DNA from 3 places in the Streptomyces sp. NPDC090045 genome. Region 3 is predicted to be linked to each of the others. Evidence: riboswitches for the same ligand, from Rfam matches in the RefSeq annotation. Region 3 holds a riboswitch; each other region holds the start of a gene.
What was found. A riboswitch is a leader RNA that binds a small molecule or an ion and turns the genes downstream of it on or off. The one in region 3 is predicted to bind cobalamin.
Positions count from the first base shown of each region.

Region 1: linked by a shared signal. The riboswitch ahead of ACIPYQ_RS21205 (ribonucleoside-diphosphate reductase subunit alpha) and the one ahead of ACIPYQ_RS10000 (prenyltransferase/squalene oxidase repeat-containing protein) in region 3 are both predicted to bind cobalamin.
Region 2: linked by a shared signal. The riboswitch ahead of metE (5-methyltetrahydropteroyltriglutamate--homocysteine S-methyltransferase) and the one ahead of ACIPYQ_RS10000 (prenyltransferase/squalene oxidase repeat-containing protein) in region 3 are both predicted to bind cobalamin.

Region 1 is NZ_JBIVFA010000007.1:344,747-348,012, reverse strand. It holds gene ACIPYQ_RS21205 (ribonucleoside-diphosphate reductase subunit alpha) at 1-1,536, opposite strand, end outside; cobalamin riboswitch at 1,681-1,813, opposite strand; gene ACIPYQ_RS21200 (GNAT family N-acetyltransferase) at 1,855-2,352, opposite strand; gene ACIPYQ_RS21195 (YbdD/YjiX family protein) at 2,486-2,683, opposite strand; gene ACIPYQ_RS21190 (carbon starvation CstA family protein) at 2,680-3,266, opposite strand, start outside.
Region 2 is NZ_JBIVFA010000013.1:149,671-152,936, reverse strand. It holds gene ACIPYQ_RS29810 (FAD-dependent oxidoreductase) at 1-839, shown strand, start outside; cobalamin riboswitch at 955-1,181, shown strand; gene metE (5-methyltetrahydropteroyltriglutamate--homocysteine S-methyltransferase) at 1,354-3,266, shown strand, end outside.
Region 3 is NZ_JBIVFA010000003.1:227,948-231,213, reverse strand. It holds gene ACIPYQ_RS10005 (hypothetical protein) at 1-1,303, opposite strand, end outside; cobalamin riboswitch at 1,435-1,511, opposite strand; cobalamin riboswitch at 1,628-1,765, shown strand; gene ACIPYQ_RS10000 (prenyltransferase/squalene oxidase repeat-containing protein) at 1,876-3,266, shown strand, end outside.

The sequences.
Region 1 (3,266 bases), on a different contig from region 3:
GCCCACCGGGCGCCAGCGGGCGTTGGAGCGGCCGGCCTGCTCGGTCGGGTAGAAGTTGATGTCCACCACGCGGTCGAGGAAGGTCACGGCGGTGCGGACGGTCTCGTCCATCCGCTCCCAGTCGATCTCGCCGTCGACGACGAAGGCGCCGAGGTTGACCGAGCCGAGGTTGCAGACGGCCGTCTCGCCGTCGTTGGTGACCTCGATGATCTCGGTGCACAGGTTCGAGGAGTGCACGACCGTGCCCGGCTCGGCGGTCTGGTTCGCCGTGCGGTTGGAGGCGTCCTTGAAGGTCATCCAGCCCTGACCGGTCTGCGCGAGGGTGCGCATCATCCGGCCGTACAGGTCGCGGGCGGGCATGGTCTTGCGGGCCAGGCCGTCCGCCTCGGCCTTGCGGTAGGCGGCGTCGAACTCGTCGCCCCACAGGTCGACGAGCTCGGGCACGTCGGCCGGGGAGAACAGCGACCACTCGGCGTCCGCGTTCACGCGGCGCATGAACTCGTCCGGGACCCAGTGGGCGAGGTTCAGGTTGTGCGTACGGCGCTGGTCCTCACCGGTGTTGTCGCGGAGCTCCAGGAACTCCTCGATGTCCGCGTGCCAGGTCTCCAGGTAGACGGCGGCGGCGCCCTTGCGGCGGCCGCCCTGGTTCACGGCGGCGACGGAGGCGTCGAGGGTCTTCAGGAACGGCACGATGCCGTTGGAGTGGCCGTTGGTGCCGCGGATCAGGGAACCCCGGGCGCGGATGCGGGAGTACGACAGGCCGATGCCGCCCGCGTGCTTCGACAGGCGCGCCACCTGGTGGTAGCGGTCGTAGATCGAGTCGAGCTCGTCCAGCGGGGAGTCCAGCAGGTAGCAGGAGGACATCTGCGGGTGCCGGGTGCCGGAGTTGAAGAGGGTGGGGGAGGAGGGCAGGTAGTCGAGGCGGCTCATCAGCCGGTACAGCGAGGCCACTTCCTCGAGGGCCTGGACGCTCTCGTCCGCGGCGAGGCCACAGGCCACGCGCAGCATGAAGTACTGCGGGGTCTCGATGACCTGACGGGTGATCGGGTGGCGCAGCAGGTAGCGGCTGTGCAGGGTGCGCAGGCCGAAGAAGCCGAAGCGGTCGTCGGCGCCCTCGGCGAGGGTCAGCTCGACGAGCGAGTCGAGCCGGCTCGCGTGCGTACGGACGAACTCGGCCGTGCGGTCGGCGATGAGGCCCTCGCGGTGGCCGACCTCGACGGAGGCCGAGAAGGAGGTGGAGCCCTGGCTCGCGGCCTCGTCGCGCACGGCCAGCGTCAGCAGCCGGGCGGCGAGCTTCGAGTACGCGGGGTCCTCGGAGATCAGACCGGCGGCGGCCTCGGTGGCCAGCCCGCGGAGTTCGGCCTCGTCGGCGGCGGAGCTGCGGCCGCGGAGCGCGGCGGCGGCGACGCGCCCGGGGTCGGTGTCGGGGAGGTCCGCCGTCAGTTCGGTGAGGGTACGCAGCAGCGTGGCCCCCGGGCCCTCGGTGTTGTCGCCAGAAACGGACTCGGCGCGCGGTGCGGAAGGCGCGATGGTCACGGCGGGAGCTCTCCCTCGCTCGGCCCGGTCATCGGCGGAGCGGGGCGCGAGCGGGCGCATGCGGGCGTGGCGGGAACGCGTTCACACCGCATGGCGTCCACCGGCCCAACCGCGAGGCCCGGACGTGTCGGCACCCGGATCGGTCGAGCCGGGCGCGCTGTCGGCAGGTCATCGGACTTGGTGTCCGGTAGCCGGACACTTCATACCGTTGCGGGACAGTTCCGGATTCACACCGGATTCCCCTGCGGCGACAGCAGCCTTGAGCATACATGTGGGGGCGGCCGTATGCGGCAACCCCCACATGTAGTGTCGGCGTGGCTACAGCTTGAGTCGATACGCGAGGAGTGTCAGCCCCGGGATGGGCGCCCAGTCCCGCTCGGGAACGCGTACGAAGCCCAGTCGCGCGTAGATCCGGTGGGCGCCGGCCATGCTGTGCTGGGTCGAGAGCACGAGGCCCGTGACCCCCTCGATGGCCCGCGCCCGCTCGATGCACGCCCGCACCAACGCCTCGCCGGCGCCCTGTCCGCGCCCCTCGTGGGCGACGGCGAGCATCCGGAACTCCGCCTCGTCCGGGGCGGCGATGTCGGCGAGCGGACTGCCGGGCGCGGCGAAGGTCACCCCGCCCAGCACCCGCCCGTCCCGCTCGGCGACGAGCACCTCGGCCAGGGCGGCCCGGCCGGCGACGTCGCGCAGCACGTTCAGGTACGCGTCGTCCTCGTTGAAGTCCAGGTGCCCGTCGGCGAGGTAGGCCCGGGCGGTGATCTCACCCAGCTCCGCGAACTCGGCGGGCAGCGCCGTTCTGATGACCATGTCCATGCGGTCGAGTGTGCAGGACGGTGCCGGTGCCCGGCGCCATCGCTGATCGACCGCGCCAGGTCCGAGGTCTCGGTCCGCGCTGAGGAACGACGAAGGGCCCCGCCGTTTTGCACGGCGGGGCCCTTCGTTCCCGTCAGCAGCAGCGGAAGCCCTCGCGGGGGTCCGCCTCGCGGGCGTCCGTACGGGCGCGTTCGAAGGCGCGGCGGGTGAGGACCTCCGCGTCCGGGTCGTGGGAGCGGGCGTGGGCCACGTACCGGTCGTACGCGGCCTCCCCCGAGAACTCCCGTACGTAGAACCGGGCCCTGGCCAGCACGCTCCGTACGGTGCTCACGCCACCGGCTCCTTGACCTGCCCGCCGCCGGAATCGCGGTCCGCCGCGGCGAGCTCCGCCCGCTCCTCGGCCGTCGCGATCAGTCCGGCCGGGGCGACGATCTTCGACTCGGTCCACGGGACCTCGGAGAGGGTCGCCGACCCCGGGTCGCGGACGGCCTTCAGGCAGGTCCGGGCGGCGTCCGCGAGGACCACGATGATCAGGACGGCGAAGAAGGCGCACAGCACGCCGTCGACCGTGGCGTTGGTGACCACGGTGTGCATGTCGTCCATGTTCTTCGCCGGCGCCAGGACCTTGTCGGCGTCGATCCCGGCCTGGTACTTGTCGCGCTGGGCGAAGAAGCCGACCTTCACGTCCTCGGAGAAGATCTTCTGGTAGCTCGCGGTGAGGGTCACCGTGGCGTCCCAGACCAGCGGGACACCCGTCACCCAGGCCCACTTGAGCCGCCCGGACTTGACCAGCAGCGTGGTGCAGACGGCCAGCGCGACCGCGGCGAGCAGCTGGTTCGCGATGCCGAAGAGCGGGAAGAGCTGGTTGATGCCGCCGAGCGGGTCCTTGATGCCGACCCACAGGAAGTAGCCCC
Region 2 (3,266 bases), on a different contig from region 3:
ACCTGGACGTCGAGATCACCGGGAAGGCCCCGTGGCACGCCGCCCAGCGGGTCGCGCAGCGGTACGTGGCCGGCCGGGTCTTCCTGGCCGGCGACTCCGCCCACGAGATGTCCCCCACCGGGGCGTTCGGCTCCAACACCGGTATCCAGGACGCGCACAACCTGGCCTGGAAGCTCGCGGCCGTACTGGACGGCGCGGCCGGCCCCGGGCTGCTGGAGACGTACGAGGCCGAGCGGCTCCCGGTGGCGCGGGCGACGAGCGAGCGCGCCTCGGCCCGGTCCGTCGAGCACAGCCACCCGGGGTACGAGCCCGACCCCGAGACCGCCCCCCGGGCCCAGTCCGAGCCCGCCCCGGGCGGACGGCAGGGCGGTGTCCTGTCCGTGGCCATGGGCTACCGCTACAACCAGGGGGCGGTCCTGGGCACCGATCCCGACCAGCCGGTCGTGCCCGAACGGATGCGTCTGTGCGGCGAACCGGGCACGCGCGCGCCGCACATGTGGCTCCACGCCCCGGGGGAGGAGCAGCAGAAGTCCACCCTGGACCTCTACGAGCGGTCCTTCGTCCTGCTCAGCTCCGAGGGCACGCCGTGGAGCGGGGCGGCGCGATCCGTCGCCAAACGGATGAACCTGCGCCTGGACGCCTACGCCATCGGCAACGGGCCGGAGGCCGAGCTGATCCCTTCGAACGGCGGCGACTGGGCCGAGGCGCACGGCACGACCGCGGCCGGGGCGGTCCTCGTCCGCCCGGACGGCTTCGTGGCCTGGCGTTCGGAGGAGGCCGTGGCTGATGAGGAATCGGTCCTCTACAAGGTCCTGACCACCCTGCTGGACCGGTACTGACCTTCCCCCCCCCGGATCCCCGCGCCGCCCCGGCGGTGCGGGGATCCTCCGTGTCCCGGTCTCGCCGCGCCATCCGGATATTGGACAACCCTGTCCGTTGGCGACGAACGCCATCTACTCTGGCCGGGCAGCTGGTTCGCACCCGTCAGCCGGACGGGGTGCGTCGTAAGAGGGAACCCGGTGGGAATCCGGGACTGCCCCGCAGCGGTGAGCGGGAACGACCGCCGTCATACGCACTGGGACCGGATCCGGTCCTGGGAAGCGACGGCCAGTAGGTGCCCGCCGGGAGACCGGCAGGCGTGCCCGCGAGTCCGAAGACCTGCCCGTTGCCCGAGCGCGAACGACCGCGCCCGGTTTCCCGGTGACCTCGTGGGCGGGTCGGCGTGCTTCAGGCGGATCGTTCCGGCGCGTACCTCAGGCGTACGCGCATCCGGCGGTCCGCCCGTTCCGGCACCCCTTCGCAGCCCAGGCCCGTCACCGGGTCCATGGAGACACGCTCGCGAAGGAGAGTTCCGTGACCACCGAGTCCGCAGCCGCGGCAGTACAGGCCACCGTGTACGGCTACCCCCGCCAGGGCGGCAGCCGGGAACTGAAGAAGGCCGTCGAGGGCTACTGGAAGGGCCGCGTCACCGCCGACGCCCTCCGGGGCACCGCCCGTGACCTGCGCCGGACCAACTGGCAGCAGCTGGCCGACGCCGGCATCACCGAAGTGCCGACCGGCGACTTCTCGTACTACGACCACGTGCTGGACACCAGTGTGATGGTCGGCGCCGTCCCCGAGCGCCACCGCGCCGCGGTGCGGACCGACGCCCTCGACGGCTACTTCGCCATGGCGCGCGGTACCCAGGACGTGGCGCCGCTGGAGATGACCAAGTGGTTCGACACCAACTACCACTACCTGGTGCCCGAACTCGGCCCGGACACCGTGTTCACGGCGGACTCCTCGAAGCAGGTCGCCGAGCTCGAAGAGGCACGGGCGCTCGGCCACACCGCCCGCCCGGTGCTGGTCGGGCCCGTGACGTACCTCCTGCTGGCCAAGCCCGCCCCCGGTGTCGCCGCCGACTTCGAGCCCCTGACCCTGCTCGACCGCCTGCTGCCCGTCTACGCCCGGGTCCTGGCCGACCTGCGCGCGGCCGGAGCCGAGTGGGTGCAACTGGACGAGCCCGCGCTCGTGCAGGACCGCACCCCCGCCGAACTGAACGCCGCCGCCCGCGCGTACCGCGAGCTCGGCGCCCCGGGCGACCGGCCGAAGCTGCTCGTGGCCTCGTACTTCGACCGGCTCGGCGAGGCCCTGCCGGTGCTGGCCAAGGCTCCCGTCGACGGGCTCGCCCTGGACTTCACCGATGCCGCCGCCGCGAACCTCGCCGACCTCGCCGCCGTCGGCGGCCTGCCCGGCAAGCGGCTCGTCGCGGGCGTCGTCAACGGCCGCAACATCTGGATCAACGACCTCGAGAAGTCCCTGTCCACCCTCGGTACCCTCCTGGGCCTCGCCGACCGGGTCGACGTGGCCGCCTCCTGCTCCCTGCTCCACGTCCCGCTGGACGCCACCGTCGAACGGGACGTCGACCCGCAGGTCAGGCGCTGGCTCGCCTTCGCCCGGCAGAAGACCGCGGAGATCGCCACGCTCGCCCGCGGCCTCTCCGGCGGCACCGACGCGATCGCGGCCGAACTCGCCGCCAACCGGGCCGACCTGGCCTCCCGCGCCCACTCCGCCGTCACCCGCGATCCCGCCGTGCGCGCCCGGACCGCGGCGATCACCGACGCCGACGGCCGCCGCTCCCAGCCGTACGAGGAGCGCGCGAGCGCCCAGCACGCCCGCCTGGGCCTGCCGCTGCTGCCCACGACGACCATCGGCTCGTTCCCGCAGACCGACGAACTGCGCGTGGCCCGCGCCGACCTGCGGGCCGGCCGCATCGACACGGCGGGCTACGAGGACCGCATCGAGGCCGAGATCCGGGAGGTCCTGGCCTTCCAGGAGAAGGCCGGCATCGACGTCCTCGTGCACGGCGAGCCCGAGCGCAACGACATGGTCCAGTACTTCGCCGAGCAGCTCACCGGCTACCTCGCCACCCAGCACGGCTGGGTCCAGTCCTACGGCACCCGCTACGTCCGCCCGCCCGTCCTGGCCGGCGACATCTCCCGCCCCGACCCGATGACCGTGCGCTGGACCACGTACGCCCAGGCGCAGACGGGCCGCCCGGTCAAGGGCATGCTCACCGGCCCCGTCACCATGCTCGCCTGGTCCTTCGTCCGCGACGACCAGCCGCTCGGCGACACCGCCCGCCAGGTGGCGCTGGCCCTGCGCGACGAGGTGAACGACCTGGAGGCGGCGGGCACCTCCGTCATCCAGGTGGACGAACCGGCGCTGCGGGAGACCCTCCCGCTGCGCGCCGCCGACCACGCCGCCTACCTGGCGTGGGCCACCGA
Region 3 (3,266 bases):
TGTTGGCCTTGCCGTTGACGTTCGTGAGGGTGCCGGTGCCGGACGACGGGGTGACGCTCGTGACGCAGCCCGCCGGGGTGGCACCGCTGGTGGCCGCGTTCAGGACGTCGCCGAGGGTGGTGGTCGTACCGGTCGGCGTGAAGGCCACCGAGCAGACCTTGAGGCTGCCCGCGCCGTCGTCGACGGTCAGGGCCAGCCTGGTGGCGGTGCCGGCGGTGAAGGTGGACTGGGCGACCCACTGCGGGGCGCCGGGGGTGACCGGGACGGGCGGGGCCGTGGTGAAGCCGCCGCCGGCCACGGCGCGCAGCGCGTCGATGGAGGCGTACGCGGTCGGGGCGGTGTCGGCCGGCTTGTACTTGAAACCGCCCGCCGGGTTGTACTGGTTGGCGATCAGGAAGTCGATCGGGGTCTTGCCGTTGGCGGTGAGGAAGTCGCCCGTCTGCGGGTTGATGCCACAGGCGTTGAGGCCGGCGACGCCCCAGCCGTTGGAGCTGGTGTTGACCCCGTACAGGGAGTTGAAGGCCCCGGTGTTGGCGACGAGCTTGCTCTTGAGGAAGTTCTTGGCCTGGACGACGTCGGCGTCGGTGTTGGGGACGCCGGAGACGCACAGGGCGGCCATCGCGGCGCCGGTCATGTCGACGTCGCTCGCGGAGTTGAGGACGGTGGGGTTGCCCTCGGCCTTGTTGTAGGTCCAGCCGCCGTCGACGTGCTGGTTGGCGCGGATGCGGGTGACCATCGCGTCCGTGAGCGCCTGCGGAACGCGGGCGCCGCCGGCCTGGGTCTTGGCGCCGCCCAGCGAAAGGGCCGCGAAGACGGTGCCGTTGAAGTTTCCGGAGGGGCCGAAGTAGCCCGCCTCGGCGGTCTGCCAGTAGGAGTAGACGTGCGCGATGAGGTTGCGCGAGGCCGACACGCGGGCCGGGTCGATGCCGGCGGCGTACGCGTTGAGGGTGCCGCGCTCGAAGTCGGTGACCACCGGGGAGGCCGAGGGCCAGCCCGCCGTGGACAGCAGGTTCCGGTAGACGGTGCGGGCGTTCTTCGTCGTGTCCCCGCCCGGGGCGACGTCGACGACCGCGGTGCCGGCGGCGGCGAAGGTGCTGAACGCCCACTCGTTGGACAGGCCGGCGCCGGCGTACGAACCGTCGGCCGCCTGCAGCGACTTGAGGTAGGCGACGCCGTTCGTCTTGGACGTGGCGATCTGCGCCGGCGACGAGGTCGCGAAGGCGGGCAGCGCGGTGAGGGCGAAGGCGCCGAGCGCGGCGGGCACCGCGAGCGCGAGGCGGCGGGACGTACGGGGACGGGACATGGCCTGCTCCTGGAATCGGCGGACGCCGGCCGTCCCGGGCACCACGCGATCGCCGTACGGACGCACGGCCGGGCATGCCGGGGGCCGCCGTCCGGAACGCGTGGTACGGCTGCTGTGCTGCATCGCCGTTTGGGCATTCGGGCTCGGAAACGGCCCCCGCCGCCCCCACACCGCTGCGCGTCAGCTCCGGCATCGCACCGGATTCCCCCATGTGGCAGCCCTGGACGCTACCCGAGTGATCAAGGGACCGCCAGCCACCCGGTGCGTGATGCCGACCGCATCCGTCCGGGTCGGTCCGCTGAGACCCATGCCACCTTGACGCGTCGTCGGGATCCGTGTTGCACTCCGGCTGATAACTGCTCAGTACCAGGGGAAGCCGGTCGAATTCCGGCGCTGACCCGCAACCGTAGGCCCGGTTCGTCCGGGTGAGCCGGAATGCCTGGGGCTGGGTCACAGTACGAAGAGCGCCGTCGCGGATTGCGGTGTGGTCGTCGCAGCCTCTCCATGGCCACAGGGCCGTGCGGGGGTGCATCGCCACGTACGCAGCCGCCCGGCAGAGACGAGGGGCCGCGGTGGGGACCGAACAACAGGCGAAACGGCAGTCGGGGACGAGGCGGCGCTCGCTTTCCCTCGTGACCGCGGCCTTCCTGACGCTCGGTGCGGGAGCGGCCTTCCTCACGGTTCCCCCGTCCGCCCATGCCGACCCGATCGAGCAGTGCACGGCCACCAAGGGTGCCATCGTCGTGGTCGACTTCGGTCCCTTCGGCGGCAAGGTCGAACGCGGCTGCGACACCACGCCGACGACCGGCTACGAGCTGCTGCAGACCGGCGGCTTCACGACGGAGGGCACCGTCCACGACGGCCCGGCCTTCATCTGCCGCATAGGCAAGGGCACCGGTACGCAGTACCCCACGCCGGACAAGGAGAACTGCGTCCTCACGCCGCAGGCCACGGCCTACTGGTCGTACTGGACCGCTTCGCCCGGGCAGCGGAAGTGGTCCTACAGCGAGCTGGGTGCCATGGCCCGGACGCCGAAGGCCGGCGATGTGGAGGCCTGGGTCTACGGCGGTACCGACATCGCCGGCACCAAGGGCAAGCCGTCCTTCACCCCCGACGACGTCCGGGGGTTCACCACCCCCGACCCGACCGTGCCGACGGCCCCGCCCAAGGTGCCCGCCGGTTCGGTCGACGTACCCGCGGCCACCCGCTGGGTCACCGGGATACTGGCGGAGGGGGACCGCGTCGTCGACGAAGGCTCCACCACCCCGAACCATTTCCTCAGCACGGAGGCCGTGTTCGCCCTCACGGCGGCCGACCGCAAGAGCCCGGTGGCGAAGAAGATCGCCGACTTCCTCGCCACGCCCGCACAGACCGACGCCTACGCCTACCCGGCCGGCAAGGACGGCATCCCGGACGCCACCGCCGCGGCCCGGCTCGCGCTGGTCGCCGAGGCCACCGGCAAGGACCCGCGCGCGTTCGGTGGGCACGACCTGCTCGGCGACCTCGTCAAGTACGCCTGCCCGCGCGACATCGGCGACGGCGAGACGATCGAAGGCTGCCTCACCAAGGGCGACTTCCGTACGACGGGACAGGCCGACGCCCAGGCCATGGCCGTCATCGCCCTGGTCAATGCCGGTGTGACGCCCCCGGCCGGCTCCGTGGCCCGGCTGACCGTCCTCCAGTGCGAGGACGGCGGATTCACCAGCGTCCTCATCCGGCCCGGAACCGAGGGTGGGTGCGAGAGCGAGGCCGGCGCCACCGGCCTGATCGCCCTGGCCCTGGAACGGGCCGGCGGACACGAACCGGTGCTCCAGAAGGCGCGCGGCTACCTGAAGAGGTCCCAGCTGGCGGCCGGTGCGTGGCCCGCCGTCTCCTACGAGACCACCGGCAACCCGGCTGCCACCGCCTGGGCCGCGCAGGCACTGCGTGCCCTCGGCGACGAGGCGTTCGCCGACGCCGGCGT